Regions from separate parts of the Pantoea sp. X-Soil-ISGK-355 genome, predicted to be linked through region 2. Evidence: predicted binding sites of a transcription regulator. Region 2 holds the regulator's gene; each other region holds the start of a gene.
The links. Region 2 encodes sigma-54, which starts transcription at its own class of promoters, with help from an activator protein. Its sites were predicted from a motif close to GTTGGCACANNTTTCGCTNT; they were not measured.
Positions count from the first base shown of each region.

Region 1: the regulator sigma-54 is predicted to act here: its motif matches at 2,572-2,591, upstream of glnA (glutamate--ammonia ligase).
Region 3: the regulator sigma-54 is predicted to act here: its motif matches at 2,970-2,989, upstream of glnK (P-II family nitrogen regulator).
Region 4: the regulator sigma-54 is predicted to act here: its motif matches at 2,214-2,233, upstream of AC6I8J_RS16600 (gamma carbonic anhydrase family protein).

Region 1 covers NZ_AP035971.1:4,000,651-4,008,538, forward strand. The annotation lists gene yihX (glucose-1-phosphatase) at 1-280, opposite strand, end outside; gene typA (ribosome-dependent GTPase TypA) at 479-2,302, opposite strand; gene glnA (glutamate--ammonia ligase) at 2,740-4,149, shown strand; gene glnL (nitrogen regulation protein NR(II)) at 4,288-5,337, shown strand; gene glnG (nitrogen regulation protein NR(I)) at 5,345-6,754, shown strand; gene hemN (oxygen-independent coproporphyrinogen III oxidase) at 6,795-7,888, opposite strand, start outside.
Region 2 covers NZ_AP035971.1:458,357-466,244, reverse strand. The annotation lists gene AC6I8J_RS02045 (calcium/sodium antiporter) at 1-852, shown strand, start outside; gene kdsD (arabinose-5-phosphate isomerase KdsD) at 869-1,852, shown strand; gene kdsC (3-deoxy-manno-octulosonate-8-phosphatase KdsC) at 1,866-2,432, shown strand; gene lptC (LPS export ABC transporter periplasmic protein LptC) at 2,429-3,001, shown strand; gene lptA (lipopolysaccharide ABC transporter substrate-binding protein LptA) at 2,976-3,527, shown strand; gene lptB (LPS export ABC transporter ATP-binding protein) at 3,533-4,258, shown strand; gene rpoN (RNA polymerase factor sigma-54) at 4,307-5,740, shown strand; gene hpf (ribosome hibernation promoting factor) at 5,762-6,049, shown strand; gene ptsN (PTS IIA-like nitrogen regulatory protein PtsN) at 6,200-6,679, shown strand; gene rapZ (RNase adapter RapZ) at 6,727-7,581, shown strand; gene npr (PTS phosphocarrier protein NPr) at 7,578-7,850, shown strand; gene mtgA (monofunctional biosynthetic peptidoglycan transglycosylase) at 7,854-7,888, opposite strand, start outside.
Region 3 covers NZ_AP035971.1:1,040,738-1,048,625, reverse strand. The annotation lists gene AC6I8J_RS04625 (YbaY family lipoprotein) at 1-146, opposite strand, end outside; gene tesB (acyl-CoA thioesterase II) at 337-1,200, shown strand; gene amtB (ammonium transporter AmtB) at 1,259-2,545, opposite strand; gene glnK (P-II family nitrogen regulator) at 2,580-2,918, opposite strand; gene AC6I8J_RS04605 (SmdB family multidrug efflux ABC transporter permease/ATP-binding protein) at 3,176-4,951, opposite strand; gene AC6I8J_RS04600 (SmdA family multidrug ABC transporter permease/ATP-binding protein) at 4,944-6,713, opposite strand; gene AC6I8J_RS04595 (Lrp/AsnC family transcriptional regulator) at 6,738-7,199, opposite strand; gene AC6I8J_RS04590 (PLP-dependent cysteine synthase family protein) at 7,317-7,888, shown strand, end outside.
Region 4 covers NZ_AP035971.1:3,623,170-3,631,057, forward strand. The annotation lists rRNA gene AC6I8J_RS16585 (23S ribosomal RNA) at 1-100, opposite strand, end outside; tRNA gene AC6I8J_RS16590 (tRNA-Glu) at 313-388, opposite strand; rRNA gene AC6I8J_RS16595 (16S ribosomal RNA) at 475-2,016, opposite strand; gene AC6I8J_RS16600 (gamma carbonic anhydrase family protein) at 2,508-3,062, shown strand; gene AC6I8J_RS16605 (DUF1488 family protein) at 3,029-3,286, opposite strand; gene aroE (shikimate dehydrogenase) at 3,283-4,101, opposite strand; gene tsaC (L-threonylcarbamoyladenylate synthase type 1 TsaC) at 4,105-4,677, opposite strand; gene AC6I8J_RS16620 (DNA topoisomerase family protein) at 4,681-5,229, opposite strand; gene smg (DUF494 family protein Smg) at 5,254-5,727, opposite strand; gene dprA (DNA-protecting protein DprA) at 5,699-6,823, opposite strand; gene def (peptide deformylase) at 6,939-7,451, shown strand; gene fmt (methionyl-tRNA formyltransferase) at 7,472-7,888, shown strand, end outside.

The DNA of each region.
Region 1 (7,888 bases), 3.5 Mb from region 2:
TCATCAGCGCCAGGGTTTCAGGACGTACGTCCACGAAGACCGCCTGCCAGCCAGCAGTAAACTGTTCATAACTCAGCGCGATTTCCAGCTTTTCACACAGTGCAAGCGCGAAGTTTTCGTCGCTGAGCTCACCACGTTCGTGTTGTTCAAACGCTTCGTCCATCTGGAAATGGCTTTGCAGCGAGGCCAGTGGCACACGGCTAAGGTCACTCCAGACACCCAGCACGCGGTTAAAGTCGATATCAATAATCACATTGCCCAAATCAAAGATATACAGCATGGTGTGTCTCCTTCTGTTCCCTGGAGTATTCACTCTAGCGGCAAAAGTGCAGGCTGAACAGGCACGCGTGGAGAGAAAAGCGTAAACGCCAGAAGATGGATAAAACGCACCCAAATATTTACTGGCCCGACTGAAGAAGCCGGAATTTCAGGCAAAAAAAAGCCCCGCATGCGGGGCTTTTATCAGTTAAAGGCGCATTTATGCGTCTTTAGGACCACGTGAAGCACGTTTACGGTCGTTTTCCGTCAGGTGACGTTTACGGATACGCACTGACAGCGGTGTTACTTCAACCAGTTCGTCATCATCGATGAACTCGATCGCCTGTTCCAGCGTCATTTTCTGCGGTGGAACCAGTGTCGTTGCTTCATCAGTACCGGAAGCACGCATGTTGGTCAGCTTCTTACCGGTCAGACAGTTTACGGTCAGGTCGTTAGAACGGCTGTGAATACCGATGATCTGGCCTTCATAGACTTCTGCACCGTGACCCAGGAACAGCTTACCGCGATCCTGCAGACCGAACAGAGCGAACGCTACGGCTTTACCCTGACCGTTAGAGATCAGTACGCCGTTCTGACGCTGGCCCACTTCACCTGGACGGATATCGTCGTAGTGGCTGAAGGTAGAGTAGAGCAGACCGGTACCGGACGTCATGGTCATGAATTCGTTACGGAAGCCAATCAGGCCACGGCTTGGGATCACGTAGTCGAGACGTACGCGGCCTTTGCCATCCGGATCCATGTTTTTCAGATCGCCTTTACGCTCACCCATGGCTTGCATAACGGAACCCTGATGCGTTTCTTCGATATCCAGCGTGACGTTCTCAAATGGCTCCTGTTTACGGCCTTCGAATTCGCGGAAGATAACTTTCGGACGGGATACCGCCAGTTCGAAACCTTCACGACGCATGTTTTCGATCAGAACTGACAGGTGCAGCTCACCACGACCTGATACGCGGAAGGCGTCAGAATCTTCAGTTTCTTCAACACGCAATGCCACGTTGTGAACCAGTTCTTTGTTCAGACGCTCAAGGATCTGACGTGAAGTCACGTATTTACCTTCTTTACCGCAGAACGGTGAGGTGTTGACGTTAAAGAACATGGTTACGGTTGGTTCATCGACGCTCAGGGCTGGCAGCGCTTCCACATTCTGCGTGTCACAGATAGTGTCAGAGATGTTCAGCTCGCCCAGACCGGTGATAGCAATGATATCGCCCGCTTCTGCCAGGTCGCTGTCGATACGCTCAAGACCCAGATGAGTCAGGACTTTACCGACTTTAGCGTTACGGGTTTTGCCTTCGCTATCGATGATAGTGACTTGCTGGTTAGGCTTAACTTTACCGCGCTTGATACGGCCGATGCCGATCACGCCCAGGTAGTTGTTGTAGTCCAGCTGAGAGATTTGCATCTGCAGTGGGGCATCAGCCTCAACCTGCGGAGGCGCAACGTGGTCAACGATCGCCTGATACAGCGGGGTCATATCGTCAGCCATGTCGGTGTGCTCAAGACCCGCAATACCATTCAGCGCAGAGGCGAAAATGATAGGGAAGTCGAGCTGCTCGTCAGTGGCATCCAGGTTTACGAACAGGTCAAATACCTGATCCACAACCCAATCCGGACGCGCACCCGGGCGGTCTACTTTGTTGATAACCACAATCGGCTTCAGACCATGCGCGAACGCTTTTTTGGTCACGAAGCGGGTTTGCGGCATAGGGCCATCCATCGCATCTACAACCAGCAGCACCGAGTCCACCATGGACATGACGCGCTCAACTTCACCACCGAAGTCGGCGTGTCCTGGGGTATCAACGATGTTGATACGGTAGTCATTCCACTTAATGGCGGTGTTTTTTGCGAGGATGGTAATCCCACGCTCTTTCTCCAAATCATTGGAGTCCATCACGCGCTCGGTTGCTTCGGTACGGGCATCAAAAGTACCGGATTGTTGCAGCAGTTTGTCAACCAGGGTGGTCTTTCCATGGTCAACGTGCGCGATGATGGCGATGTTACGCAAATTTTCGATCACAGCTTTGCCTCAGGCATTAGAAATAGCGCGGTATTGTACACGGATTAAGCGGAAGACTGAACAGGATCACACTTTTCACTGAAAGTTTATTGCATCGACGCAAATTTGCCCTGTTCCCGGTGCAGAAAATGCACTAAGTTGGTCCTGTGCACCAAAATAGTGCTATCAAATCACTGTTAAGCACCATAATGGTGCGCTAAGACCATCGTGGTGCAGGCGCTTTATGACAAAAAGGTGCATCACAAGGCGATTTAAGCAACATCAAAAAAGTTGGCACAGAATTCGCTTTGTCTGATACAAGCGTAAACGCCAGTCAGATGTCGGTTGAAGAGCGTGCCGGAAGAGATGAGTCAGGGAGTGGTTTTCCCAAACGCATTCCGGAAACGACGTTTCCTCGCCATGTAGATAATGAAAGACCATTTCCAGGAGAGTTGAGTATGTCCGCTGAACACGTTCTCTCGATGATGAACGAGCATGAAGTTAAGTTTGTTGACCTGCGTTTTACCGATACCAAAGGTAAAGAACAGCACGTTACGATCCCTGCTCACCAGGTTAACGCTGACTTCTTCGAAGAAGGCAAAATGTTCGATGGTTCGTCTATTGGCGGCTGGAAAGGCATTAACGAATCAGACATGGTGCTGATGCCTGACGCCACCACGGCAGTCATGGATCCTTTCTTCGAAGATTCTACGCTGATCATCCGTTGTGACATTCTTGAGCCAGGCACCATGCAGGGCTACGATCGCGATCCACGCTCTATCGCCAAGCGCGCTGAAGATTACCTGCGCTCTTCCGGCATCGCGGACACCGTGCTGTTTGGACCAGAACCCGAATTCTTCCTGTTCGATGACATCCGTTTCGGTTCATCAACGTCCGGCTCACATGTGGCTATCGACGATATCGAAGCGGCATGGAACACAGGTAAAGAGTACGAAGGCGGTAACAAAGGTCACCGTCCAGGTCTGAAAGGCGGCTACTTCCCGGTTCCACCGGTTGACTCATCCCAGGACATCCGTTCTGCCATGTGTCTGACCATGGAGCAGATGGGCCTGGTTGTTGAAGCGCATCACCACGAAGTGGCGACCGCAGGTCAGAACGAAGTGGCAACCCGCTTCAATACCATGACCAAAAAAGCGGACGAAATTCAGATCTACAAATATGTCGTTCACAACGTTGCGCACGCTTACGGCAAAACGGCGACCTTCATGCCGAAGCCAATGTTTGGCGACAACGGTTCAGGCATGCACTGCCACATGTCACTCTCTAAAGGCGGCCAGAACCTGTTTGCCGGCGATAAGTACGGCGGCCTGTCTGAAATGGCGCTGTTCTATATCGGCGGTATCATCAAGCACGCGAAAGCGATCAACGCCCTGGCGAACCCGACAACCAACTCTTACAAGCGTCTGGTCCCGGGTTATGAAGCACCGGTTATGCTGGCTTACTCTGCCCGTAACCGTTCTGCCTCAATCCGTATCCCGGTTGTTGCCAGCCCGAAAGCCCGTCGTATTGAAGCGCGCTTCCCGGATCCAGCAGCTAACCCATACCTGGCGTTCACCGCGCTGCTGATGGCTGGCCTGGATGGCATCATCAACAAAATCCATCCTGGTGACGCGATGGATAAGAACCTGTATGACCTGCCACCGGAAGAAGAAGCTGAGATTCCAAAAGTTGCAGGCTCTCTGGAAGAAGCGCTGAATGCACTGAACGAAGACCGCGAGTTCCTGACCCGTGGCGGTGTATTCACAGACGAATCGATCGATGCTTACATCGAACTGCGTAAAGCCGAGATGGATCGCGTTCGCATGACGCCACACCCGGTTGAGTTCGAGCTTTACTACAGCGTTTAACTGGTCAGACGTTTTTGTTGCCGTGGAAACTTTTAGCCCATCTTCGGATGGGCTTTTTTCTCCGCGAATTCACCGTTCATTCGCCCTCTTTTCGGCTTAAAGACTAAAATGCACCTGACTGGTGCAGAGGAACGTTGTATGGCAACTGGCTCTCTGCCCGATGCAGGGCAGATTCTCAACGCGTTAATCAACAGTATTTTGTTAGTGGATAACGATCTGGTTATTCATTACGCCAATCCGGCGGCGCAGCAATTACTGGCGCAAAGCTCACGCAAATTGTTCGGCACACCATTACCGGAATTAACCGGCTACTTTTCGCTGAATATTGAGGTGATGCGCGAGAGTCTTGAAGCTGGCCAGGGATTTACTGACAGTGAGGTCACGCTGGTGGTAGATGGTCGCGCACATATTATGTCGCTGACCGCCCAGCGGTTACCCGATGGCTTAATTTTGATGGAAATGGCGCCGATGGATAATCAGCGTCGCCTCAGTCAGGAGCAGTTACAGCATGCGCAGCAGGTGGCTGCTCGCGACCTGGTTCGCGGTCTGGCCCATGAGATTAAAAATCCGCTGGGCGGATTACGCGGCGCGGCACAGCTTCTATCCCGCGCCCTGCCCGATCCGTCACTAAATGAATACACCAAAGTGATTATTGAACAGGCCGACCGGTTGCGAAATCTGGTGGATCGTCTGTTAGGACCGCAGCAGCCAGGCATGCACATCACGCAGAGCATTCATCAGGTGGCCGAACGGGTGGTCAATCTGGTGTCGATGGAGCTGCCGGAGAATGTTTCGCTGGTACGGGATTACGACCCCAGCCTGCCGGAACTGCCGCATGACCCTGACCAGATAGAACAGGTGCTGCTTAACGTGGTTCGCAACGCACTTCAGGCGCTGGGCGACGACGGTGGCACCATTGTTATCCGCACCCGCACCGCTTTTCAGTTGACGCTGCACGGCACGCGTTATCGCCTGGTGGCACGTATTGATATTGAAGATGATGGCCCCGGCATTCCGGCCCAGCTGCAGGATACGCTGTTTTATCCGATGGTCAGCGGACGTGAAGGCGGAACCGGTTTAGGCCTCTCCATCGCCCGTAGCCTGATTGATCAACATTCAGGAAAAATAGAATTTAACAGTTGGCCGGGACACACCGAATTTTCGGTTTACCTGCCTATTCGCCAGTGAGGTTTCTATGCAACGAGGGATAGTCTGGATCGTCGATGACGATAGCTCCATCCGCTGGGTGCTTGAACGCGCGCTCACTGGAGCCGGTTTGAGCTGCGCGACGTTTGACAGCGCAAGCGAGGTGCTGGATGCCCTCTCAACCAAGACCCCGGACGTTTTACTGTCAGATATTCGCATGCCCGGTATGGATGGCCTGGCGCTGCTGAAACAGATTAAACAGCGTCATCCGATGCTTCCGGTCATCATAATGACGGCGCATTCGGATCTGGACGCAGCCGTCAGCGCTTATCAGCAGGGTGCCTTTGATTACCTGCCTAAACCGTTTGATATCGATGAAGCCGTTGCGCTGGTCGAGCGTGCTATCAGTCACTATCAGGAGCAGCAGCAGCCGCGTAATCAGCCTGTCAGCGGACCCACCACCGATATCATTGGTGAAGCGCCGGCGATGCAGGATGTGTTTCGTATCATCGGCCGGTTATCGCGCTCGTCGATCAGTGTGCTGATCAACGGCGAATCCGGTACCGGTAAAGAGCTGGTAGCTCATGCGCTGCATCGCCACAGTCCGCGTACCAAAGCGCCTTTTATTGCGCTGAACATGGCGGCGATTCCCAAAGATTTGATTGAGTCCGAACTGTTCGGTCACGAGAAAGGTGCCTTTACCGGCGCAAACCAGATCCGTCAGGGCCGTTTTGAGCAGGCGGATGGCGGCACGCTGTTTCTGGATGAGATCGGTGATATGCCGCTGGATGTGCAGACCCGTCTGCTGCGCGTGCTGGCCGATGGTCAGTTCTATCGCGTTGGTGGCTATGCACCGGTCAAAGTGGATGTGCGTATTATCGCGGCGACCCACCAGAATCTGGAATTACGCGTACAGGAAGGCAAGTTCCGTGAGGATCTTTTTCACCGCCTGAATGTGATTCGCGTGCATCTGCCACCGCTGCGTGAGCGTCGTGAGGACATCCCGCGTCTGGCACGTTACTTCCTGCAGGTGGCGGCCCGAGAGCTGGGAGTGGAAGCGAAGATTCTGCATCCGGAAACCGAGACCGCCTTAACCCGGCTTCACTGGTCCGGTAACGTCCGTCAGCTGGAGAACACCTGTCGCTGGCTGACCGTGATGGCGGCGGGCCAGGAAGTACTGATTCAGGATCTGCCCGGGGAACTGTTTGAATCCAGTACCCCGGAAAATCCGGTGCAGTCGCTGCCTGACAGCTGGGCAACCCTGCTGGCACAGTGGGCCGACCGCGCCCTGCGTTCCGGTCATCAGAATCTGCTGTCAGAAGCCCAGCCAGAGATGGAGCGTACGCTGCTCACTACTGCGCTGCGTCATACGCAAGGCCATAAGCAGGAAGCAGCACGTCTGCTGGGCTGGGGACGAAACACGCTGACGCGCAAGCTGAAAGAGCTTGGCATGGAATAAGCGGTTCAGTACGGGCTGGAGTGGTTGCCAGCCCGTTTCTTCAGATAACGCGTGAGAACTGCTGCTGACGCGCTTTCTGACGCAGATAACGATCAAAACACATGCAGATATTACGAATCAGTAAGCGGCCAATCCCCGTCACCTCCAGCCCGCCAGCCGTTTGTACTACCAGCCCGTCGGCAATTAACGGTTTCAGCAACGCCAGATCCTCAGCAAAATAGTCGCTGAAGCAGATTCCCCATTGCGCTTCTGTCGCGGCAAAATCCAGCGAGAAGTTACAGATCAGCGTTTTAATCACGTCACGACGCAGGCAATCATCGTCGGTTAAGGCGATGCCGCGCCACAGGCCATTCCCCTGCTGTTCAACACTCTTGTACCAGGTGTTGAGGTCTTTCTGGTTCTGCGCATAACTGTCGCCAATCATGCTGATGGCTGAAACGCCAAGCCCCAGCAAATCGCTGTCGCCCTGTGTCGTGTATCCCTGAAAATTGCGATGCAGCTGCCCTTTTCGCTGCGCGATGGCCAGCTCATCCTGCGGCTTTGCAAAGTGATCCATCCCGATAAACTGGTAGCCCTGCTGAGTCAGCGTCGCGATGGTCTGCTGTAAGATATCCAGCTTTTGCTGAGCAGATGGCAGTTCGTCCTCTTTGATTTTACGCTGTGCCGCGAACATCGCTGGCAGATGCGCATAGTTAAACACGCTAAGGCGATCGGGATTGAGTGCCAGTACCCGCTCCAGCGTCCAGGCAAAGCTGGCTGGCGACTGCAGGGGTAAGCCATAGATCAGGTCGATGCTGACAGAGCTGAAGCCCTGTTCACGGGCGCGCGCCATCAGGCCAAAAATTACCTCTTCGTCCTGCACCCGGTTAACCCGTTCCTGCACCGATTTATTGAAGTCCTGTACTCCCATGCTCAGACGATTGAATCCCAGCGATCGCAGGTGATCAATCACATCCAGCTCTATTTCCCGGGGATCAACTTCGATCGACATTTCGGCCTCATCAGCCACGCTGAAATGCTGCTTGAGCAAACCCACCAGCCGCGAAATCTGCGCATTGTCGAGAAAGGTTGGCGTGCCGCCGCCCCAGTGAAGCTGCGTGACCTGACGCTGACGAAATAGCGGCGCACGCTGAA
Region 2 (7,888 bases):
GTTGTCAGCATAGGCACCTCGCTGCCAGAAATGATCCTCTCCTTTTCTGCGGCCCAGCATGGCCAGATGGATCTGGCTGTTGGTACCGCGCTTGGCTCGAATATTACCAACATTTTACTCATTCTCGGTGCCGCTGCGCTAATGCATCCACTCAGCGTTCATTCTAATCTGATACGTCGTGAACTGCCGTTGATGTTGCTGGTTACCCTGCTCAGCGGATTCATGCTGTTTGACAATCAGCTTAGTCGACTGGATGGAATTGGCTTGATCGCCATCGCCGCTATTTATCTGATGGTGGTGATTCGCATTGCGCGTAAAGCAGAACGGGACAACAACGACACCCTGACGCGCGAGCAGCTGGCCGAGCTGCCCCGCGAAGAGAGCGGAAATACGGTGGCCTTTCTCTGGCTGGCCGTCGCGCTGATTATCCTGCCGATGTCGACCCGGATGGTGATCGACAATGCCACCGCCTTTGCCGACTACTTTGGCGTCAGCGAACTGGTGATGGGCCTGACGCTTATCGCCGTGGGCACCAGCCTGCCCGAGCTGGCGACGGTGATTGCCGGTGCACTGAAAGGTGAAGATGATATCGCGATCGGCAACCTGATCGGCGCCAACATTTATAATATTGCTATCGTGCTGGGCCTGCCGGCGCTGATTCACCCCGGCAGTATCGACTATCACGCCTTTGCCCGTGATTACTGGGTGATGCTGGGGGTCAGCGTGCTGTTTGCCCTGCTCTGCCTGCTGCGTCGCCGACGCGTTGGCCGCATCGCCGGCCTGATTTTACTCTGTGGTTTCTTCGTCTGGGTGACGCTGCTGTGGATGCAGCCGGCATTCATGGACGGCTAACAAGGACAGACTCACTATGTCATATCAGCAACCAACAGCTTTTGATTTTCAGCAGGCGGGAAAAAACGTCCTGCGCATTGAGCGTGAAGGACTGGAACAGCTCGATCAATATATTAATGACGATTTCGCCCGCGCCTGCGCCCTGATCTACGCCTGCCAGGGGAAAGTGGTGGTGATGGGCATGGGCAAGTCTGGTCATATCGGCAAAAAAATGGCGGCGACCTTTGCCAGTACCGGCACGCCAGCGTTTTTTGTTCATCCGGCCGAAGCCAGCCATGGCGACCTGGGCATGGTGAGCAAAAATGATGTCGTGATCGCCATCTCCAACAGCGGTGAGTCGAACGAAATCCTCGCGCTGATTCCGGTGTTAAAACGCCAGCATATTGCGCTGATCTGCATAACCGGACGGCCTGACAGCGCGATGGGCCGGGTTGCCGATGTGCATCTGTGTGTCCATGTTCCCCAGGAAGCCTGCCCGTTAGGCCTTGCGCCAACCACCAGCACCACAGCCACACTGGTGATGGGCGACGCGCTGGCGGTTTCGTTACTTGAGGCGCGTGGATTCACGGCGGAAGATTTCGCCCTCTCCCATCCTGGCGGAGCGCTGGGCCGCAAACTACTGCTGCATGTATCCGATATCATGCACAGCGGCGATGAGCTGCCGCACGTCACCCGTGACGCCTCACTACGTGATGCGCTGCTGGAAATTACCCGCAAAAATCTGGGACTGACGGTCATTGTCGACGGTCTGATGAAAATTGAAGGTATCTTTACCGATGGTGACCTGCGCCGCATCTTTGATATGGGCATCGATTTTCAGCGCGCCACTATCGGGGAAGTGATGACGCCAGGTGGCATCCGCGTCCGGCCAAATATGCTGGCGGTTGAAGCCCTGAACCTGATGCAGACCAAAAACATTACCTCGATTCTGGTGGCCGATGACGATCATCTGCTCGGTGTGGTACATATGCATGACATGCTGCGCGCTGGCGTAGTCTGAACAGGAAAAGAAAATGCAACAGGCAATTCCCACGATTGACACCTGCTATGGACCGGTCAGTGCTGACGTCATGGCGCGCGCCAGCAACATTCGTCTGCTGATCTGCGACGTCGATGGCGTCATGTCCGACGGGGTGATCTACATGGGGAACAATGGCGAAGAGCTGAAAGCCTTCAACGTGCGGGATGGTTACGGTGTACGCTGTTTACTGACCGCCGATGTGGAAGTGGCTATTATTACCGGCCGCAATGCCCGTCTGATGGAAGATCGCTGCAAAACGCTCGGCATCCGTCATCTTTATCAGGGACAATCCGATAAGCTTTTGGCCTATCGTGAACTTCTGGATAAACTGTCTCTCTCTGATGAGCAGGTCGCCTATATCGGTGACGACCTGATCGACTGGCCGGTTATGGCGAAAGTGGGATTAAGCGTGGCAGTAGCGGATGCACATCCGATTCTGTTGCCGCGCGCGCAGTATGTCACGCGGATTGCGGGTGGACGCGGCGCAGTACGCGAAGTATGTGACCTGATCTTAATGGCGCAGAACAAATTTGAGGATGCCAAAGGGCAATCAGTATGAGTAAAAGCAGGCGTTGGATAACGCTGATTCTGACCTTGATTGCACTGGTTTTGATCGGCTGGAATCTTACCAACCAGGATGGCGATAGCACGCCAGTCGGGACGAATGGTCAGTCGCCGACCTATACCAGTGACGATTCTCACACTGTGGTGTATAACCCGCAGGGCGCGCTGTCATATAAACTGGTCTCTGACAAAGTGACCTATTTCTCGGATGACGAGCTGAGCTGGTTCGACAATCCGGTAATGACCACCTTTGATGAGAACAAAGTTCCCACCTGGACGTTACGCGCAGATAAAGCAAAGCTCACCAAAGATCGTATGCTTTATCTGTATGGCCATGTTGAGCTGAATACGCTGACGCAGGATTCCCAGCTTGAGCGGATCAAAACCGATAATGCACAGATTAACCTTGTCACTCAGGACGTTACCTCTGATGACCAGGTGACATTGTATGGCCGCAGCTTTAACTCCACCGGCATGAAAATGCGCGGCAATTTACGGACAAAAAACGCCGAGTTAATCGAGAAGGTCAAAACCTCTTATGAAATTCAAAATGAACAAAAATAGCCTGAAGATTTTACTGGCCAGTATGTTACTGGCAACCAGCGTTCCGGCGCTGGCCCTGACCGGTGACTCGGACAAGCCCGTCAATATTGACTCGCAGAATCAGGCGCTGGATTTGCAGGGCAATGTCGCGACCTTTACCGGCAATGTCATCGTGACGCAGGGCTCTATCAAAATCACGGCGGACAAAGTCGTGGTGACCCGTCCGGGCGGCGACAGCAAGAAAACCATCGTTGACGCCTACGGTAATCCTGCCACTTTCTATCAGATGCAAGACAGCGGTAAGCCGGTTCAGGGCCATGCCTCAAAACTGCACTACGAACTGGCTAACGATTTCGTTGAACTGACCGGCAATGCGTTCATTGAACAGCAGGACAGCAACATCAAAGGTGATCGTATTACCTACCTGGTAAAAGAGCAGAAAATGCAGGCTTACAGCCAGGGCCAGAACAAGCGCGTCACGACCGTCCTGGTGCCGTCGCAACTTCAGGATAAAGGTTCGTCCAACAGCGGAAAGAAGAGTAACTGATAGCTATGGCCACATTAATCGCAGAAAACCTGGCGAAGGCATATAAAGGCCGTCGCGTGGTAGAAGATGTCAGTCTGCAGGTAAAGTCCGGCGAGATTGTCGGCCTGCTCGGCCCGAACGGGGCCGGTAAGACCACCACCTTTTACATGGTGGTAGGTATTGTCCCGCGTGACGCGGGCCGCATTGTTATTGATGATGAAGATATCAGTATCCTGCCGCTGCATGCACGTGCGCGCCGTGGCATCGGCTATCTGCCGCAGGAGGCATCGATTTTCCGTCGCCTCAGCGTCTACGATAACCTGATGGCGGTACTGCAGATTCGTGATGACCTGACCGAAGAGCAACGTCAGGATCGCGCCCGTGAGCTGATGGAAGAGTTTCACATCGAGCACCTGCGCGACAGCATGGGTCAGGCACTGTCGGGTGGTGAACGACGTCGTGTTGAGATTGCCCGCGCGCTGGCTGCCAATCCAAAGTTTATTCTGCTGGATGAACCTTTTGCCGGGGTCGACCCTATCTCCGTTATCGACATCAAGAAGATCATTGAGCATCTGCGTGACAGCGGCCTCGGCGTTTTGATTACCGACCACAACGTACGCGAAACGTTAGCGGTCTGTGAGCGGGCCTATATCGTCAGCCAGGGCCACCTGATTGCGCATGGTACACCCAATGAAATTCTTGCGGATGAGCAGGTTAAGCGGGTTTATTTGGGTGAAGAGTTCAGACTCTGATAAGGTGTCGTTAATACCGATGTTTACCTGGGAACTACCATCCTGTCTATGAAGCAAGGTTTACAACTCAGGTTCAGCCAACAGCTGGCAATGACTCCACAATTGCAGCAGGCGATTCGTCTGCTGCAACTCTCCACGCTTGAACTCCAGCAGGAGTTACAGCTTGCACTGGAAAGTAATCCACTGCTTGAGCAGACCGATCTGCATGATGAGATTGACTCCCGGGAATCGTCGGAAGCCGAAGCGCTGGATACACGTGAAGCGCTTGAGCAGAAAGAGATGCCTGATGAGCTGCCGCTGGATGCCACCTGGGATGAAATCTACACCGCTGGCACCCCTTCCGGCACGGGTACCGATTATCAGGATGATGAGTTACCTGTCTATCAGGGTGAAACCACGCAGTCACTGCAGGATTACCTGATGTGGCAGGTCGAATTGACGCCTTTCAGTGATACCGACCGCGCAATCGCGACGTCTATCGTCGATGCTATTGATGACACCGGATATCTCACCGTCTCGCTTGAGGAGATCCTCGACAGCATTGGCAACGATGAGCTTGAAGCGGATGAGGTTGAGGCGGTGCTGAAACGTATCCAGCGTTTTGACCCGATTGGTGTGGGCGCACGCGATTTGCGTGACTGTCTGCTGGTTCAGCTTTCGCAGTATGCACCAGAGACACCGATGCTGGCTGAAGCGCGCCTGATTGTCAGCGAACATCTCGATCTGCTGGCCAATCACGACTTCCGCAGCCTGATGCGCGTCACGCGCCTCAAAGAAGAGGTGCTGAAAGAGGCGATGCTGCTGATTCAGTCACTGGACCCGCGTCCGGGTCAGTCGATCAACACTGGCGAGCCGGAATATGTTATCCCCGACGTGCTGGTACGTAAGGTTGGCAACCGCTGGACGGTTGAACTCAATGCCGACAGCCTGCCACGTCTGAAGATTAATCAGCACTACGCGGCAATGGGTGGCGCAACGCGCAATGACAGCGACAGTCAGTTCATTCGCAGTAATCTGCAGGAAGCGCGCTGGCTGATTAAGAGTCTGGAAAGCCGTAATGACACGCTGCTGAAAGTCACGCGCTGTATCGTTGAGCAGCAGCAGGCGTTCTTCGAGCAGGGTGAAGAATTTATGCGTCCGATGGTGCTGGCCGATATCGCCCAGGCCGTTGAGATGCATGAATCGACCATTTCCCGTGTTACCACGCAGAAGTATCTGCACAGCCCGCGTGGCATTTTTGAACTGAAGTACTTTTTCTCCAGCCACGTTAATACGGAAGGTGGCGGCGAAGCCTCCTCTACCGCGATCCGGGCTCTGGTGAAGAAATTAATTTCGGCGGAAAACCCAGCCAAACCCTTGAGCGACAGTAAACTGACCTCCATGTTATCTGATCAGGGGATCATGGTGGCACGGCGTACCGTCGCCAAATATCGTGAGTCTTTATCCATCCCGCCATCGAACCAGCGTAAACAACTGGTTTGAAAGAAATGAGAAGGAAGACCTATGCAGCTGAACCTGACCGGGCAACATGTTGAAATCACGCCACCTTTGCGTGAATTCGTCAACAGTAAATTTGCCAAACTGGAACACTATTTTGAACATATCAATCAGGTCTATATTGTCCTGAAGGTTGAGAAAGTCACACAGGTGGCTGACGCAACACTCCACGTGAACGGTGGCGAGCTGCACGCCACGTCCGAAGCGGAAGATATGTATGCGGCAATTGATGGGCTGATTGATAAACTCGCCCGTCAGCTGACCAAACACAAAGATAAACTGAAAAAACACTAACCTTCACGCTAGCTACGCGCGCATGGCGCGCAGAGCCGACAGTATGGGGCGGATAATCCGCCCCGTTTTGTCATCTGAGCAAGCGCCGTTTGTCGCACATATCAGGGCGCTGGCGGTGAATGGCCTGGTGAACACGCAAGTGAAACGATAATGAACAACGATCTTACACTGGAATTGAGCACAGTGCTTTCGCCAGACTGCACCCGCAGCGGCGTACACTGCCAGAGCAAAAAACGTGCGCTGGAAATCATCAGCGAACTGGCCGCTAAGCAGCTCAACCTGCCGCACCAGACGCTTTTCGAAGCGATTCTGACCCGCGAACGTATGGGCAGTACCGGTATTGGTAACGGAATAGCCATTCCTCACGGCAAGCTGGAAGAGGATACACTGCGTGCGGTAGGGGTATTTATCAGCCTCGAGCAGCCGATTGCGTTTGATGCCGTCGACAACCAGCCGGTCGATCTGTTGTTTGCATTGCTGGTTCCGGCTGACCAGTGCAAAACACACCTGCACACCCTTTCACTGGTGGCAAAACGTCTGGCAGATAAAACGGTTTGTCGTCGTCTGCGTGCTGCGCAGAGTGATGAAGAACTCTATGCCATTATTACGGAAGTCCAGACAGAGCAGTAACGCGTCTTTACCGGCCCGGTGCCGGTTTTAAAACGGGAGAGAAGGTCATGGTGCTGATGATCGTTAGCGGTCGTTCAGGCTCGGGGAAGTCAGTGGCGCTCCGTGCGCTGGAAGATATGGGGTTCTACTGCGTTGATAACCTGCCGGTCGTGTTGCTGCCTGAGTTAGCCAACTCGCTGGCGGAACGCAATATTTCGGCGGCGGTCAGCATCGACGTCCGTAACATGCCTGAATCCCCGGAAATTTTTGAAACCGCGCTGAATAATCTGCCTGACACATTTTCACCTCAGTTGCTGTTTCTCGACGCCGATCGCAATACCCTGATTCGTCGTTACAGCGATACGCGCCGTCTGCATCCCCTCTCCAGCAAAAACCTGTCACTAGAGAGCGCGATTGATGAAGAGAGCGACCTGCTGGAGCCGCTGCGTTCACGTGCCGACCTGATCATCGACACCTCAGAGATGTCAGTGCATGAGCTGGCAGAGATGCTGCGTACCCGCCTGCTGGGCAAGCGTGAACGTGAGCTGACTATGGTGTTTGAGTCGTTTGGCTTCAAGCATGGCATTCCGATTGACGCTGACTATGTCTTTGACGTGCGCTTTCTGCCCAATCCCCACTGGGATCCTAAGCTGCGCCCGATGACCGGCCTCGATCGTCCGGTCGCGGCATTCCTTGACCGCCACACTGAAGTGCACAACTTTATCTACCAGACACGCAGCTATCTTGAACTCTGGCTGCCGATGCTGGAGACCAATAACCGTAGCTATCTTACCGTGGCAATTGGCTGTACTGGTGGCAAACACCGCTCAGTGTATATTGCAGAACAGCTGGCGGATTACTTCCGTTCGCGCGGTAAGAATGTACAGTCACGCCATCGCACGCTGGAAAAGCGCAAATCATGACCGTCAGACAAACTGTAGAAATCAAAAATAAGCTAGGCATGCACGCCCGTCCGGCGATGAAGTTGTTTGAGCTGGTGCAGAGCTTCGATGCCGAAGTATTGCTGCGCAACGAAGCGGGCACAGAAGCCGAAGCCAGCAGCGTGATTGCGCTGCTGATGCTCGACTCGGCTAAAGGCGGACACATAGAGATTGAAGCCAGCGGCCCGGAGGAGATCCCGGCGCTGGCAGCAGTCATTGAGCTGTTTGAAGCGGGTTTTGATGAAGACTAAGGCTTAGTCGAGCTTATTACGCTGCAGGAAGCCCTCAC
Region 3 (7,888 bases), 580 kb from region 2:
CCACTTACGTTTGGCTGCGCAATCGCGGCCGTTTGTCCTGCCACTGCAGAACCCAGCGTTGGCGTTGGAACTGGTTTACTCTTGTCGGCACATCCCGCAACAGCAACCGCAATAACTACCCCACTGAACACATGCCTGAGTTTCATTGATGTCGTCTCCATTTGATCAAAATGATTGTCGGCAGCGAATCCTGCTTACAGCGCTTCACTCGCCGTATGGGCTTAATATTGGCACAAAAATGAAATTTTGCCTGGCACAGGCAAAGCGGAAAGTCTGATTGACGTCAACTGGTCCGATCTTTCACACTGAGCGGGTCACTATATTGAGGAATGCGCCATGAGTCAGGCACTGCAAAATCTGCTGAATTTATTGAATCTGGAAAAACTGGAGGAGGGTTTATATCGCGGCCAGAGCGAAGATCTGGGACTGCGCCAGGTGTTTGGCGGTCAGGTGGTGGGTCAGGCGCTGTATGCTGCAAAGCAAACCGTCGCGGAAGATCGCATTATTCACTCATTTCACAGCTATTTTTTGCGGCCCGGCGATAGCCAGAAAGCGATTATCTATGATGTTGAAACGCTGCGTGATGGCAAAAGTTTCAGCGCACGCAGGGTCAGCGCCATTCAGAATGGCCAGCCCATTTTTTATATGACGGCCTCTTTTCAGTCACCTGAAAGCGGATTTGAACATCAGAATCCGATGCCACAGGTGCCGGGGCCGGAGAACCTGTTAACCGAACAGGCGATGGCGCAGAAAATGGCGCATCTGCTGCCAGAAAAGTTACGCGAGAAATTCATTGCTGAACGTCCGCTGGAGATTCGCCCGGTACAGATCCATAACCCGCTTCGTGGACATGTGGATAAACCGGAGCGTCAGGTCTGGATCCGTGCCACCGGCCCCCTGCCCGATGACCTGCGTATCCATCAGTACCTGCTCGGCTATGCGTCCGACCTCAACTTCCTGCCGGTTGCGCTGCAGCCGCACGGTAAAGGCTTTTTAGAGCCGGATATGCAGGTCGCCACGATCGACCACTCTATGTGGTTCCACCGCCCGTTCGACTTCACTGAATGGCTGCTCTACAGCGTGGTCAGTACCTCAGCTTCCGGGGCACGCGGTTTTGTCCGCGGCGAGTTCTACAATCAACAGGGTGTGCTGGTAGCCTCAACAGTTCAGGAAGGGGTAATGCGCCAGCGCAGCGAATAAAGAGAAATAAAAAAGGGGCGATTGCTCGCCCCCGATTATTCATTTCAGTGCCTGTCCATTACTGGTTGTAAGCATTCTCGCCGTGGCTGTTTACATCCAGACCTTCACGTTCATGCTCTTCCGGTACGCGCAGTCCGACAATCAGATCGGCCAGCTTGAAGCCAATGAAGGCAACAACGCCCGACCAGACAATCGTCAGACCCACACTGAAGAGCTGCACCCAGACCTGATGGCCCATGGTTACACCCTGAGCATAACCGACGCCGCCCAGTGAAGAGGAAGCAAACACGCCCGTCAGGATACAGCCCACGATACCGCACACGCCATGCACGCCGAACACATCGCACGGATCATCAACGCGCAGCCATTTTTTGAGGGTGGTGACGCCCCACAGTCCCGCCAGTCCGCCGACCAGGCCGATGATTAACGCACCGCCCACACCGACATAGCCACAGGCTGGGGTAATCGCGACCAGACCGGCAATAAAGCCTGAGCAGGCACCCAGCAGTGAAGGCTTACCCCGTACCGCCCACTCACCAAAGGTCCATGCCAGTACCGCACCTGCTGTTGCAACCACGGTGTTAAGGAAAGCCAGCGCGGCGATTTCGTTCGCTGCTGAAGCTGAACCGGCATTAAAGCCAAACCAGCCAACGTACAGAATAGCGGTGCCGGTAAAGACCATCGGCAGGTTGTGGGGTTTGAATGCCTCTTTACCAAATCCCGCACGTTTGCCCACCAGATATGCACCAACCAGACCCGCTATAGCGGCGTTAATATGCACCACGGTACCGCCAGCGAAATCCAGTGCGCCATCCTGTGCCAGGAAACCGCCCGCCCAGACCATGTGTGCAATAGGTAAATATGAAAGCGTCAGCCAGACACCGACGAAGATCAATACGGCAGAGAAACGGATACGCTCTGCAATGGCACCAACAATCAGGCCCACGGTAATACAGGCAAACGAGGCCTGGAATGCTACATGGATATACTGATAGAAACTGCCCATAACGGCGGTAAGCTGAATGTTTTTCAGCATGGCCCAGCCAAAGCCGCCGAAAAAGGCGTTACCTTCACTGAATGCCAGGGAGTAGCCGTAGACCACCCACAGCACGCACACCAGCGAGAAGGTGACAGCAACCTGCGTCAGCATCGACAGAACGTTTTTGCCACGAATCAGACCGCCGTAAAACAGCGCAATACCTGGAATTGACATAAAGAGCACCAGCGCGGTGCAAATCATCATAAATGCGTTATCAGCCTTGTCCGCAACGGCAGGCGCAGCCATTGCGAGTGAGGGTAACAGTGCCAGACTGGTGAGGCCCAGCTTAGTGAAAATTTTATTCATTTTTATTCCATCCCATCACAGTACTGAGTCTTAATTACAGAGCGGCTTCGTCGGTTTCGCCGGTACGAATACGGATGACGCGCTGCAGTTCAGCCACGAAAATTTTACCGTCGCCAATTTTGCCGGTGTAAGCCGCTTTACTGATGACATCCACCACTTCGTCTAACTGATCGTCGGCAATGGCGATATCAATTTTGACCTTTGGCAGGAAGTTCACGCTGTACTCTGCGCCACGATAGAGCTCTGCATGGCCTTTCTGACGACCAAAACCTTTCACTTCGGAGACGGTCAGTCCCTGAATGCCGATAGAGGATAAAGCTTCACGTACATCCTCCAGTTTGAATGGCTTAATTACGACGGTAACCAGCTTCATTGGATCCCCTCCAGCGAGTAAATAGGTAACGTTTACGGACACGCAGGGATATAAGCAAAGCCTGTGCCAGAGTGTAAAAGTGCCCTTAATCAGTGAGTCAGGCGAGACAGAGCAAGGGATGCTTCAGGGAAGATATGAATGAGAATGGGTGTGTGACAGGGATCGCAGACTGAGACTGCACTCCTTTGGTGCTCCAGGCGTCAAAGGAGTGCATTTATACAGATTATTCCGATAAAGCTGCGCAAAAAAGGTGCAAGTCAGCTTTCAGATGTTACAGGTACGCCCGACGCCAGATCTTCCCCTGCCTGTTGCAGCTGATACATCTGCCAGTAGCGTCCTTGCAGCGCCAGCAGTTGCTGATGGGTGCCCTGCTCAACCACACGACCACGATGCAGCACCAGAATCTTATCCGCATCGATAATCGTTGAGAGGCGGTGAGCGATCACCACCAGCGTGCTGTGTTGCCTTAGTGTCGCAAGCGTCTGCTGAATCGCCTGCTCGGTGCCGGAGTCGATGTTAGCGGTTGCCTCGTCGAGGATCAGAATCTGCGGCAGATCAACCAGTACCCGGGCCAGCGCCAGCAGCTGTTTCTGCCCGACCGACAGGTTATTGCCCTGCTCGCCCAGTCGGGTGTGAATCCCCTCCGGCAGGGCATGCGCCAGCGGTGCCAGTTGCACCTGTTCCAGCACTGTCCAGACAGCCTCTTCGCTGATGTCGCGGCCCAGCCGCACATTGGCCAGCAGCGTATCGGCCAGCACCACCGGATCCTGCTGCACCATCGCGATACCGCGTCGCAGCACGGCGTGGCTCAAGCCGCCAATCGGGCGATCATCAATACGGATTTCGCCACGCGTCACCGGGTAATAACCCATTAACAGATTAGCCAGGGTACTTTTGCCACTGCCGGTATGGCCCACCAGCGCCACAAACTCACGCGGTGCGACTTCAAGATTGATATCACTCAGCACATCACGATTTTCACGGTAGGCAAAACTGAGATTGTTCAGGGCAATACGACCTGAAGCCAGTGGCTGCTGATCGGCCCCATACTGCTGCTGGGCGGCATCCATCAGCTCGAAAATACGCTCACCGGAAACCACCGCCTGCTGCAGCATCGACTGCTGGGTGGTCAGCTCAATCAGTGGCTCATTCAGACGGCCCAGGTAAGTAATAAAGGCATAGAGCACCCCCACTTCAAACACGCCAGGCACAGAGAAACTGAACAGAATCAGCAGCCCGCACAAGACCATCGCTGAAAACAGGCTCAACAGCGGACGCAGCAGAAAGCCATCGAGGCGCAGCGTCTCCATTCGCGCCAGATAGTGAGAGCGGCTCGCTTCGCCCATGCGCTCACCAAATCGTGCCTGCTGACGAAACTGCTGAATCACACTCATGCCGCTGATCACTTCATTGAAGCCGTTGTTGATGTCAGCCAGATAGCTGCGAACCCGTCGGGCAATCGGCGTGCTGTAACGCTGATAGATGAACATCACTATCAGTACCAGCGGGAAGATCATCATTGCTACCAGCGCCATGCGCCAGTCAAGACTGAACATGGCCACCATCATGGCGCCGACCAGCGCAGCGCTACGCAGTACGGTTGAAACCACTGTGACATAAAGATCGCGGATCACTTCGGTGTCATTCGTCACGCGCGAAATAATCTGCCCGACCGGCTGAGTATCAAAGGCGCTCAGCGGCTGACAAAGCGCAGCATTCATCACGTCACTGCGTAACCGCTGCACCACACCAATCGCAGCGCGATTAAACAGCAGCGCCTGCCAGTAGTGCAGCCCGGCGGCCAGTAGCTGAAGCAGGACAAAGCTGATGACCAGACCGGCCACCAGTCCCCAGGGCATCTGATGCTTCGCCACCAGGTTATCAATAAAGTAGCTGACCAGCACCGGACCGGTTACTTCCGCCGCGGCAGCGATCCACAGCATGCCTACCGCCAGCGACAGGGATTTACGCCAGGGCTTACCGTAACTCAGCAGGCGCTTCAGGGTTGGCCACAAGCGGGCAGACTTAGCCATGCGGCACTCCTTTCTCATTTTCATCATCATCCAGCGCCGCTTCCAGTTGCTGGTAACGATACATGTCACGATACCAGCCAGCGCTGGCGGTCAGCGCGTCATGATTGCCACGCTGTGCCACGCTGCCCTGTTGTAACACCAGAATTTCACTGGCTTCCGTCAGCGCTGACAGGCGATGCGCGCTGATAATCAGTGTTTTTCCCTGCCCCCAGATGCGCAGGTTATGCAGGATTTCGTGCTCGGTACGACCATCCACCGCAGAGAGTGCGTCGTCCAGAATCAGGATTTCTGCGTTCAGCAGCAGTGCCCGGGCAATCGAAAGACGCTGCTTCTGTCCACCGGACAGCATCACACCTCGCTCCCCGACTTCGGTTTCATAACCCTGCGGCAGCCGCAGGATATCGTCATGCACGCAGGCCAGGGTGGCGGCCTGTTCAATCTCCTGCTGGGTTGCGCCCGGTTTCCCCAGCGCAATATTGTTCGCTACGCTGTCCGAAAACAGGAATGGTGTCTGGCTGACCACGGCGAGACGACTGCGCCAGCTGTCCAGCCGTAACTGCGGCAGCGGGATCTGGTGATAACGGATGTCGCCCTGCTGAATATCAAAATGGCGCTGGATCAGGCTCAGTAAGGTACTTTTTCCGCTGCCGGTTGGCCCACACAGTCCCAGCATTTCGCCGGGCTTCAGTTGGAAGCTGACATCACTTAACACCGGAGCCGCGCTGGCCGGATAGTGAAAGGCGCGAATCGCGACCTGCAGCGTGCCCGGGTCAGGTGGCAGTGACTTATCACCATCTTCCACCGCTGGCGCTTCCGCCAGTAATGCACCGATGCGGCTCCAGGCGGCGCTGCCGCGTTCGACGATATTGAACATCCACGCCAGCGCCAGCATCGGCCAGATCATCAGGCCGAGATACATCACAAAGCTGGTAAGCTGCCCCAGCGTCATCTGGTCATGCCACACCAGCCAGCTTCCGCCGCCAATCGCCAGCAGGTTTGAGAAACCAATAGCGATGTAGATAGTGGGATCGAAACGGGCATCGACCCGCGCCACGCGCAGGTTCTTTTCACCGGTATCGCGGGCGATGTCGGAGAATTGCTGCGACTGATGCTGTTCAAGACCGAAGGATTTAATCATCCGGATGCTGGTCAGGCTCTCCTGCGTCTGGTCGTTAAGGCTGGAGAAGGCCGCCTGGGCCAGTTTAAAGCGATGATGCAGCTGATTACCGTAGCGATGGATGACGATCGCCATAATGGGCATCGGCACCAGCGCCAGCAGCGTCAGCTGCCAGCTGATTTGCGTACTCATCACCAGCAGCACCACGCAGCCCATCACCAGCGAGTCGACCAGCGTCAGCACCCCTTCCCCGGCTGCAAACACTACCCGATCCACATCGTTAGTGGCGCGCGCAATCAGGTCACCTGTGCGGTGACGCAGATAAAATGCCGGTTGCTGCCGACTCAGCTGGCGATAAAAATCTTCGCGCAGCTCAACCGCCAGCTGGTAGGAGGCACCAAACAGCAGTACGCGCCAGACGTAGCGCAGCAGATAGACCACCACTGCGGTTGCCAGCATGATGCCAATCCACATCATGATGCGACTGGTACTCATGTTGTCACGTGTGACACCATCAACAATGACACCGACCACATGCGGCGGCAGCAACTGCAGAATAGCAATAACAATCAGCAGGATAACCGCGCCCAGATAGCGCCGCCACTCCCTCAGAAAATACCAACTTAATTGACTGAATAATCGCACAACGCTGCTCTCAATCTCAGGCCCTCAGGGGGCGACAGGTAAAGCCGTGGTGTATTTAATCTCTTCCATGGCGAAGCTGGATGTCACATCAATCAGGCCGGGCACACCGTTCACTAATCGCTTGTAGAAAGCATCATAGCTCTTCATGTCGGCCACCTGAATGCGCAGCAGGTAATCATACTCGCCTGCCATCCGGTAAAAGGCCATCACCTCGGGCATGCTGCTTACCACCGAGACAAAGGCCTGATACCAGTCGCGGCTATGCTGCTGGGTTTTCACAAACATAAACGCCGTCAGTGACAGTCCGATTTTATCCCCATCCAGCAGTGCCACCCGGGCGCGAATAATGCCATCATCTTCCAGCTTTTTCAGGCGCTTCCAGCAGGGTGTGGTGGTGAGGTTGACGGCATCCGCCAGCGCCTGCAGCGACAGCGTGCAATCCTGCTGCAGCAGTGAGAGCAGTTTAAGGTCAGTTTTATCTAGCATATGGGACTCCCGGAGAATCATTTTCTCCATTACCGCGATTTTAGCGGTATTTTTGCAATCTCTTTTTCCTGCACGTGCCATAAAATAGCCGCATCACTTCTTTACCGGATGCCTGAAATGCAGACCTGCTGGATTCGCCACGCTATCAACGAAATTAACGCTGATTTTCAACGATCGGCTGAAACCCATTTGATCCGTTTCGATCTGGCGGATTTTCCCGGCATCTGGTTCTATCTGAAAGATGAGAGCACCCATCCCAGTGGCAGTCTTAAACATCGGCTGGCACGATCCCTGTTTCTCTACGGTCTCTCCAACGGCTGGATTAAAGAGAATACGCCGATTATCGAAGCCTCGTCAGGCAGCACGGCCGTTTCAGAGGCGTACTTCGCAAGGCTGCTTGGTCTGCCCTTTATTGCGGTGATGCCCGCCAGCACGGCGAAACGTAAAATTGAGCAGATCACCTTTTATGGTGGACAGTGCCATTTTGTCGAGGATCCCTGCCAGCTTTACGCAGAATCTGAACGGCTGGCACGTGAGCTGAATGGCCATTTTATGGATCAGTTTACCTACGCTGAACGCGCTACTGACTGGCGCGGTAATAACAATATTGCTGAGAGCATTTTCCGTCAGATGCAGCATGAACCCTATCCGATTCCGCATACGGTGATTATGAGCGCGGGCACTGGCGG
Region 4 (7,888 bases), 3.2 Mb from region 2:
AGCGGTTCATATCACCTTACCGTCGCTTTACGCAGATTAGCACGTCCTTCATCGCCTCTGACTGCCTGGGCATCCACCGTGTACGCTTAGTCGCTTAACCTCACAACCCACAGGCGTTTTGCAACGCTGCAGACTGCAGGGATTTGAGAGACTCGAACGTGCCGCATTTTTCATTCTTATTACGGAGAATGAAAGCGACACGTCGTTTCAATTTTCAGCTTGTTCCGGATTGTTAAAGAGCAATATCTTAAACATGACTCGTAAGTCATCTTTAAGATATGTGGGCAACATCTTTCACCTGTCACCAAGCTTTGGCGTCCCCTAGGGGATTCGAACCCCTGTTACCGCCGTGAAAGGGCGGTGTCCTGGGCCTCTAGACGAAGGGGACAATTAAGTCTGTCTTCGAAAGACACTTTGCTCGTTATTTTCTATCAGACAATCTGTGTGGACACTGCGCGGGAAGGTATCTTCAGGTAAGGAGGTGATCCAACCGCAGGTTCCCCTACGGTTACCTTGTTACGACTTCACCCCAGTCATGAATCACAAAGTGGTAAGCGCCCTCCCGAAGGTTAAGCTACCTACTTCTTTTGCAACCCACTCCCATGGTGTGACGGGCGGTGTGTACAAGGCCCGGGAACGTATTCACCGTGGCATTCTGATCCACGATTACTAGCGATTCCGACTTCACGGAGTCGAGTTGCAGACTCCGATCCGGACTACGACGCACTTTGTGAGGTCCGCTTGCTCTCGCGAGGTCGCTTCTCTTTGTATGCGCCATTGTAGCACGTGTGTAGCCCTACTCGTAAGGGCCATGATGACTTGACGTCATCCCCACCTTCCTCCGGTTTATCACCGGCAGTCTCCTTTGAGTTCCCGACCGAATCGCTGGCAACAAAGGATAAGGGTTGCGCTCGTTGCGGGACTTAACCCAACATTTCACAACACGAGCTGACGACAGCCATGCAGCACCTGTCTCACGGTTCCCGAAGGCACTAAGGCATCTCTGCCAGATTCCGTGGATGTCAAGAGTAGGTAAGGTTCTTCGCGTTGCATCGAATTAAACCACATGCTCCACCGCTTGTGCGGGCCCCCGTCAATTCATTTGAGTTTTAACCTTGCGGCCGTACTCCCCAGGCGGTCGACTTAACGCGTTAGCTCCGGAAGCCACTCCTCAAGGGAACAACCTCCAAGTCGACATCGTTTACGGCGTGGACTACCAGGGTATCTAATCCTGTTTGCTCCCCACGCTTTCGCACCTGAGCGTCAGTCTTTGTCCAGGGGGCCGCCTTCGCCACCGGTATTCCTCCAGATCTCTACGCATTTCACCGCTACACCTGGAATTCTACCCCCCTCTACAAGACTCAAGCCTGCCAGTTTCAAATGCAGTTCCCAGGTTAAGCCCGGGGATTTCACATCTGACTTAACAGACCGCCTGCGTGCGCTTTACGCCCAGTAATTCCGATTAACGCTTGCACCCTCCGTATTACCGCGGCTGCTGGCACGGAGTTAGCCGGTGCTTCTTCTGCGGGTAACGTCAATCGGCGCGGTTATTAACCGCACCGCCTTCCTCCCCGCTGAAAGTACTTTACAACCCGAAGGCCTTCTTCATACACGCGGCATGGCTGCATCAGGCTTGCGCCCATTGTGCAATATTCCCCACTGCTGCCTCCCGTAGGAGTCTGGACCGTGTCTCAGTTCCAGTGTGGCTGGTCATCCTCTCAGACCAGCTAGGGATCGTCGCCTAGGTGGGCCATTACCCCGCCTACTAGCTAATCCCATCTGGGTTCATCCGATAGTGAGAGGCCCGAAGGTCCCCCTCTTTGGTCTTGCGACGTTATGCGGTATTAGCCACCGTTTCCAGTGGTTATCCCCCTCTATCGGGCAGATCCCCAGACATTACTCACCCGTCCGCCACTCGTCACCCAAGGAGCAAGCTCCTCTGTGCTACCGTCCGACTTGCATGTGTTAGGCCTGCCGCCAGCGTTCAATCTGAGCCATGATCAAACTCTTCAATTTAAGTTTGATTTGCTTAAACAAGTTAAGCGGTGCTCATCTGTAAAACGTCATAATGAATTTCATTATGTGTTCACTCGTGAGGCTTTGATATTTTTGTGCGTCCAAAGACGCTGATATCAATCCTGCGAGTGCCCACACAGATTGTCTGATAAATTGTTAAAGAGCAGTGCGAACAGTGCGTTAGCGTCCTGTCGCGAGGTGGCGTATATTACGCTTTCCTCCTGCAGAGTCAACCTCTATTTCAGAAGTTTTCTCCGGCGGGTCAGTCTCCTGAACCTTCAACCCGTTTCCCGTTGCCGGTGTGCCGTGTCGATGGAGGCGCATTATAGGGATATCCCGTTTCAGAGCACAACCCTTTTTTAGGATCTTTTATCTGAACGGTTATAAATGATCCAGATTGATGAGATCGCCAGCGATCCGGGTCAGAATTGGCTTGTCAGCTGGCTAAAATGGCATCAGGCTGCAGTGAAAACAGAACAAAGGAGAACAAGATGACTTCCGCCCTACGTCCCTATAAAAATCTTTTCCCGCAAACTGGCCAGCGCGTGATGGTCGATCCAAGCAGTGTTGTCATCGGTGATGTGATTATGGAGGATGATGTGAGCATCTGGCCGCTGGTTGCGATCAGGGGTGATGTGAATCAGGTCCGCATTGGTGCCCGTACTAATGTGCAGGACGGCAGTGTTCTGCACGTCACACATAAATCAGCCGCCAACCCCCTGGGCTTTCCTCTTATTATTGGCGAGGACGTCACCGTCGGGCATAAAGCGATGCTACACGGCTGTACCATTGGCGATCGCGTGCTGGTCGGAATGGGATCGATTCTGCTGGATGGCGTAATAGTAGAAGAAGAGGTGATGATTGGTGCCGGAAGCCTGGTGCCGCCCGGTAAAAGACTGGAGAGCGGCTATCTCTATCTGGGTAGCCCGGTAAAGCAGGTCAGGCCGCTGAATGACAGTGAGAAGGAAGGTCTGCGCTATTCCGCCAATAACTATGTTGGCTGGAAAGAGGATTATCTGGCGGGAGATAGCCAGACCCAGCCCTGAGCATCCACGTTATCCTGACGAACAGCCGCTTCGGCCTCATCTTCCAGATCCCAACGATGGTGCCGAAACAGCGCCATCGCCTCCCCTTTACCAAAACGTGAAGCCAGCGAATCGCGGCTGATTGCACAATTCAGCCGCATGCCATTGACCAGTACTGGAAAACAGACTGCGTTTAGTTCAGCGTCATAGGTTTCCTCATCCGGGAACTGTATCGCCTGATTCATGGCTGCATGTTCTGCTTAAGCTGAGCAATCACCGGCGTGATTTCCGGCATCACACCGTGCCATAGATAGAAGGAATGCGCAGCCTGCCCCACCAGCATCCCCAGTCCATCGGCCAGATGACGAGTCCCCTGCGCCTGACACCCGCGTAAAAAAGGCGTTAGCCCGCTTTGGTAAAACATGTCATAACAGCGCACATCTGAATGGATTACTTCTGCAGGTAAAGGAGGCGTTTCTCCATTCACACCACTTGACGTGGCGTTGATGATCAGATTAAAGCGCTGATCCGTCAGTTGCTCAAAACCAGATGCCCGGATACTCCCGCTCGCGCTAAACAGGTTCGCCAGCTCTTCAGCGCGCGCGGCTGTACGATTGACGACGGTAAGCGTCACGCCTGCTGAAAGCAGCGGCAGAATGACACCGCGAGCGGCCCCGCCCGCTCCCACCAGCAAGACATTATCGCCAGCGTTGATCATATTTAGCCGTTCAAGATCGCTTAACAAGCCGATACCATCCGTGTTGTCTCCCAGGATTTGCCCATCACTGAGCTTTTTGACGGTGTTTACCGCACCGGACAGAGCTGCACGTTCGCTGAGCTGATCGGCAAATTCCCATGCCTGCTGTTTGAAAGGTAATGTCACGTTGGCACCACGACCTCCCTGCTCGAAAAAAGCAGAAAGCGATTGAGGAAAACCATCAACCGGGGCACAGATGCGACCATAGCGATGTTCAATGCCCGTCTGCTCAGCAAAAGCCTGATGGATTAGCGGCGATTTACTGTGGCTGATCGGATTACCGAAAACGGCGAAGTGATCCATAAATTAACCCTGACGTATAAGTTCGCCGCTGATGACATCGCGGATTTCAGAAGGATTGAGTCGTCCACCCGTTTTACCCGCCAGAACCGGGAACGGCTCACCAAACTGCTGCTTCACTTCTTCTGCTGTGCGGCAGGGAGGGAGGCCTGACAGATTTGCGCTGGTCGAGACCAGCGGTTTGCCAAACGCGCGGCATAGCGCCTGAACATCCGGATGATCACTGACGCGAATGGCCAGTGAATCAAACTGTCCGGTAAGCCAGCGAGGCGTTTGTGGCGGTACCGGTACGACAAAAGTCACCGGGCCGGGCCAGCGGGCAAACATCCGCTCCCGCTGGATTACAGAAAGTTCGCGCGCCGAGATGTAAGGCTCAAGCTGACTGTAATCAGCCGCAATGAGGATGAGCCCCTTCTCTACCGGGCGCTGTTTGAGTGCCAGCAGGGCCATAACGGCAGATTCACTGTCAGGGTCACAGCCCAGACCAAATACGGCTTCCGTAGGATAGGCGATGACCGCCTGACGATTCAGATGCTCTAAACAGGTCTCAAGTGAATCGGCGAGGTGTTGATTTTCCATGGTCTATGAATTCTCTTCAGCGATGGCTTTGCCACAACTCTTACTGGCGCAGAAGCGCTTAACGCCCTGAGCCGTCTTTTTCTCAACTAACAGCGGATACTCACAATAAGGACAGATTCCGGCAACGGGTGTCAGATTGACGACAAACTGACAGGCCGGATAACGATCACAGGAGTGAAACGTTTTGCCATAACGGGAACGCCGCTGAACTAACCGGCCTTCATGGCACTGTGGGCAGGCCAGCGAGGTTTCATCCGGTTTATCGATGGTTTCTGTGTATCCGCATTCCGGATAGAGGCTGCAGCCGATGAACATGCCAAAACGCCCCTGCCGCAACACTTTATCCGCACCGCATTCAGGACAGGCATGGCCTTGCAGCACTTTGACCACATGGCCATCGGCCTGACCTTTTAAAGGTCGGATGTAGTCACAAGCCGGGTAGTTCGTGCAGCCCAGAAAAGGACCGTGTTTACCGGAGCGGATAACCAGTTCTGCCCCGCAAGCGGGGCAGGGATCCTGTTTACGCACGGTGAAGAGTGCAGCTTTACTCATAGCGATCAATGCATGAAAGGAAATTTAATGCAGCATACCTTCATTGGCGTCGAATAGCAGTTCTTCCATCTGCTGATAGGCATTTTCACATCCCGGGATGTTGAACAACACCATCAGCACCACCCATTTGAGATCCTCAAGGTCAAACTCAGAGGTATCCAGCGCCATGATACGTTCGATGACCATTTCACGGGTTTCCAGGTTCAGCACCTGAATCTGCTCCAGGAACAGCAGGAAACCACGGCTGTCAGCATCTAAACGTTTGCTCTCTTCATCGGTATAAATACGCATGGAGAGCGGATCATTTGTCAGTAAAATTGGTTCTACCAGTCCTTCCTGATAGTCAGCCAGTCTTTCTAACCAGTTCAGCGCACTGTAAACATCTTCACGATGGAACCCGGCATCCGTCAGGTCGTCTGTCAATCTGTCCTGATCAACACCCATTTCTGCTTCGTTGTGGATATATGTTTCAAACAAGTACATCAGTACGTCGAACATGGCATGCCCTCCTCAATCGGACATAGCCGCCGGGTACAGCTGCGATCCATCCTGCTAACTCCAGTTCCAGCAACTGAGCTGAGATAACTGGCACAGATTGGCCGGCACGTTCAGCGACAACGTCAACAGGTGTAACATCATCTCCTACGTTAGCCAACACATCAGCAAATGGCAATGGAGCATCGTCCCTCACCTCAGAATAAATTTCATCCGCCTGAGCCACAGGTAGCCAGTTAAGTGCATTTGCCAGATCTTCTACGATGTTATTGGGATGAGCCACCAGCAGCGCGCCCTGCTGAATCAGCCAGTTTACGCCTTCGCTTAACGGGTTGCCGAGTGCGCCAGGTAAAGCATAGACATTGCGATTTTGCTCCAGCGCATAACGGGCCGTCACCAGTGAGCCACTTTTCAGCGAGGCTTCTACCACCAGCACACCGTGGCTCAGGCCGCTAATGATACGATTGCGGCGTGGAAAATTAAGGGGATGCGGTATGGTCGTCAGTGGAAACTCAGAAACGATAGCACCGCCCTGCTCGACGATCTCGGCGGCAAGGCCTGTATGGTTTTTGGGATAGAGACGCTGCAATCCGCTTCCTAACACTGCCACCGTTTTACCGCCCACGTTGAGTGCGGCCTGATGTGCAACGCCATCAATACCCCGCGCCAGTCCGCTGGTGATAGTCAATCCGCCCGCGCTTAAATGCTGGGTAAACCAGTCACACCAGTAACGACCATAGTGGGAGCTGTTTCGGCTCCCCACAATGGCTAACTGTGGTGTAGTGATAACGGCAGGATCGCCATCAATATAGAGCAGGGGCGGAAAACGATTGGTTTCTTTAAGACGGGCTGGATAAGCTGCATCCAGAGCGGTAATCAGATGATGAGCCGGACTCTGCGCCAGCCAGGAACAGACTTGCTCAATATTTTTTTCATTAAATTCATAATATTGCTGCCGCTGGCTGGCGTCTAACCCAAGCCGGATAAGCTGCTCATCGTCTGCCGGTCCGGCACCTGTCTGCTGCGCCACGTCAACCCAGCGTTTCCCTGTCATTCCGGTGACGGCAGCCAGCCGCACATACTGCCCTATTTTGTCCATCTCCTGCTCCCTGATCGCCCTTGCTTCCTGCCGCACAATGCTGTCAATCAGGCCTCGAAAAGTCTACAATATGAGGCAGTAATCTTTTCTTAACCGAATACAGATCTGGATATTTATGTCAGTTTTGCAGGTATTACATTTCCCTGACGAGCGTCTTCGCAAAGTCGCCGCGCCCGTTAAAGAAGTTAACGCAGACATTCAGCGTATCGTTGATGATATGTTCGAGACGATGTATGCCGAAGAAGGTATAGGTCTTGCGGCTACGCAGGTCGATATTCATCAGCGCATTATCGTGATTGATGTCTCTGAAAGTCGTGAAGAGCGTTTAGTCCTGATCAACCCTGAGCTGCTTGAAAAAAGCGGCGAAACCGGTATTGAAGAGGGTTGCCTCTCTATTCCGGAACAGCGCGCATTTGTTCCACGTGCCGAGCGGGTAAAGGTTCGCGCCCTTGATCGTGACGGTAAAAGTTTCGAGCTGGAAGCCAGCGAGTTACTGGCCATCTGCATCCAGCATGAGATTGATCATCTGGAAGGCAAACTGTTTATTGATTATCTGTCGCCTCTGAAGCGGCAACGAATCAAAACTAAATTAGAGAAACTGGCGCGTCAGAACGCGCAGGCTTCCTGAGAGCTTAAGAAGGGATAAACGTGTCTGCCCCGCTAAAAATCATCTTTGCCGGCACACCTGACTTCGCAGCGCGTCATCTTGACGCGCTGCTTGCTTCTGAACATCAGGTTATCGGCGTATTCACCCAACCTGATCGTCCTGCGGGTCGCGGTAACAAACTCACCCCAGGCCCGGTCAAAACGCTGGCGCTGTCACATGACATTCCGGTTTATCAGCCGAAGTCTCTGCGACCTGAAGAAAATCAGCGACTGGTCGCTGATCTGAAGGCCGATGTGATGGTAGTTGTGGCCTACGGATTGATTCTGCCCAAGGCCGTGCTGGATATGCCACGTCTCGGCTGTATCAACGTTCATGGTTCGCTGCTGCCGCGCTGGCGCGGAGCCGCGCCTATTCAGCGCGCTCTGTGGGCTGGCGACAGTGAAACCGGCGTGACCATT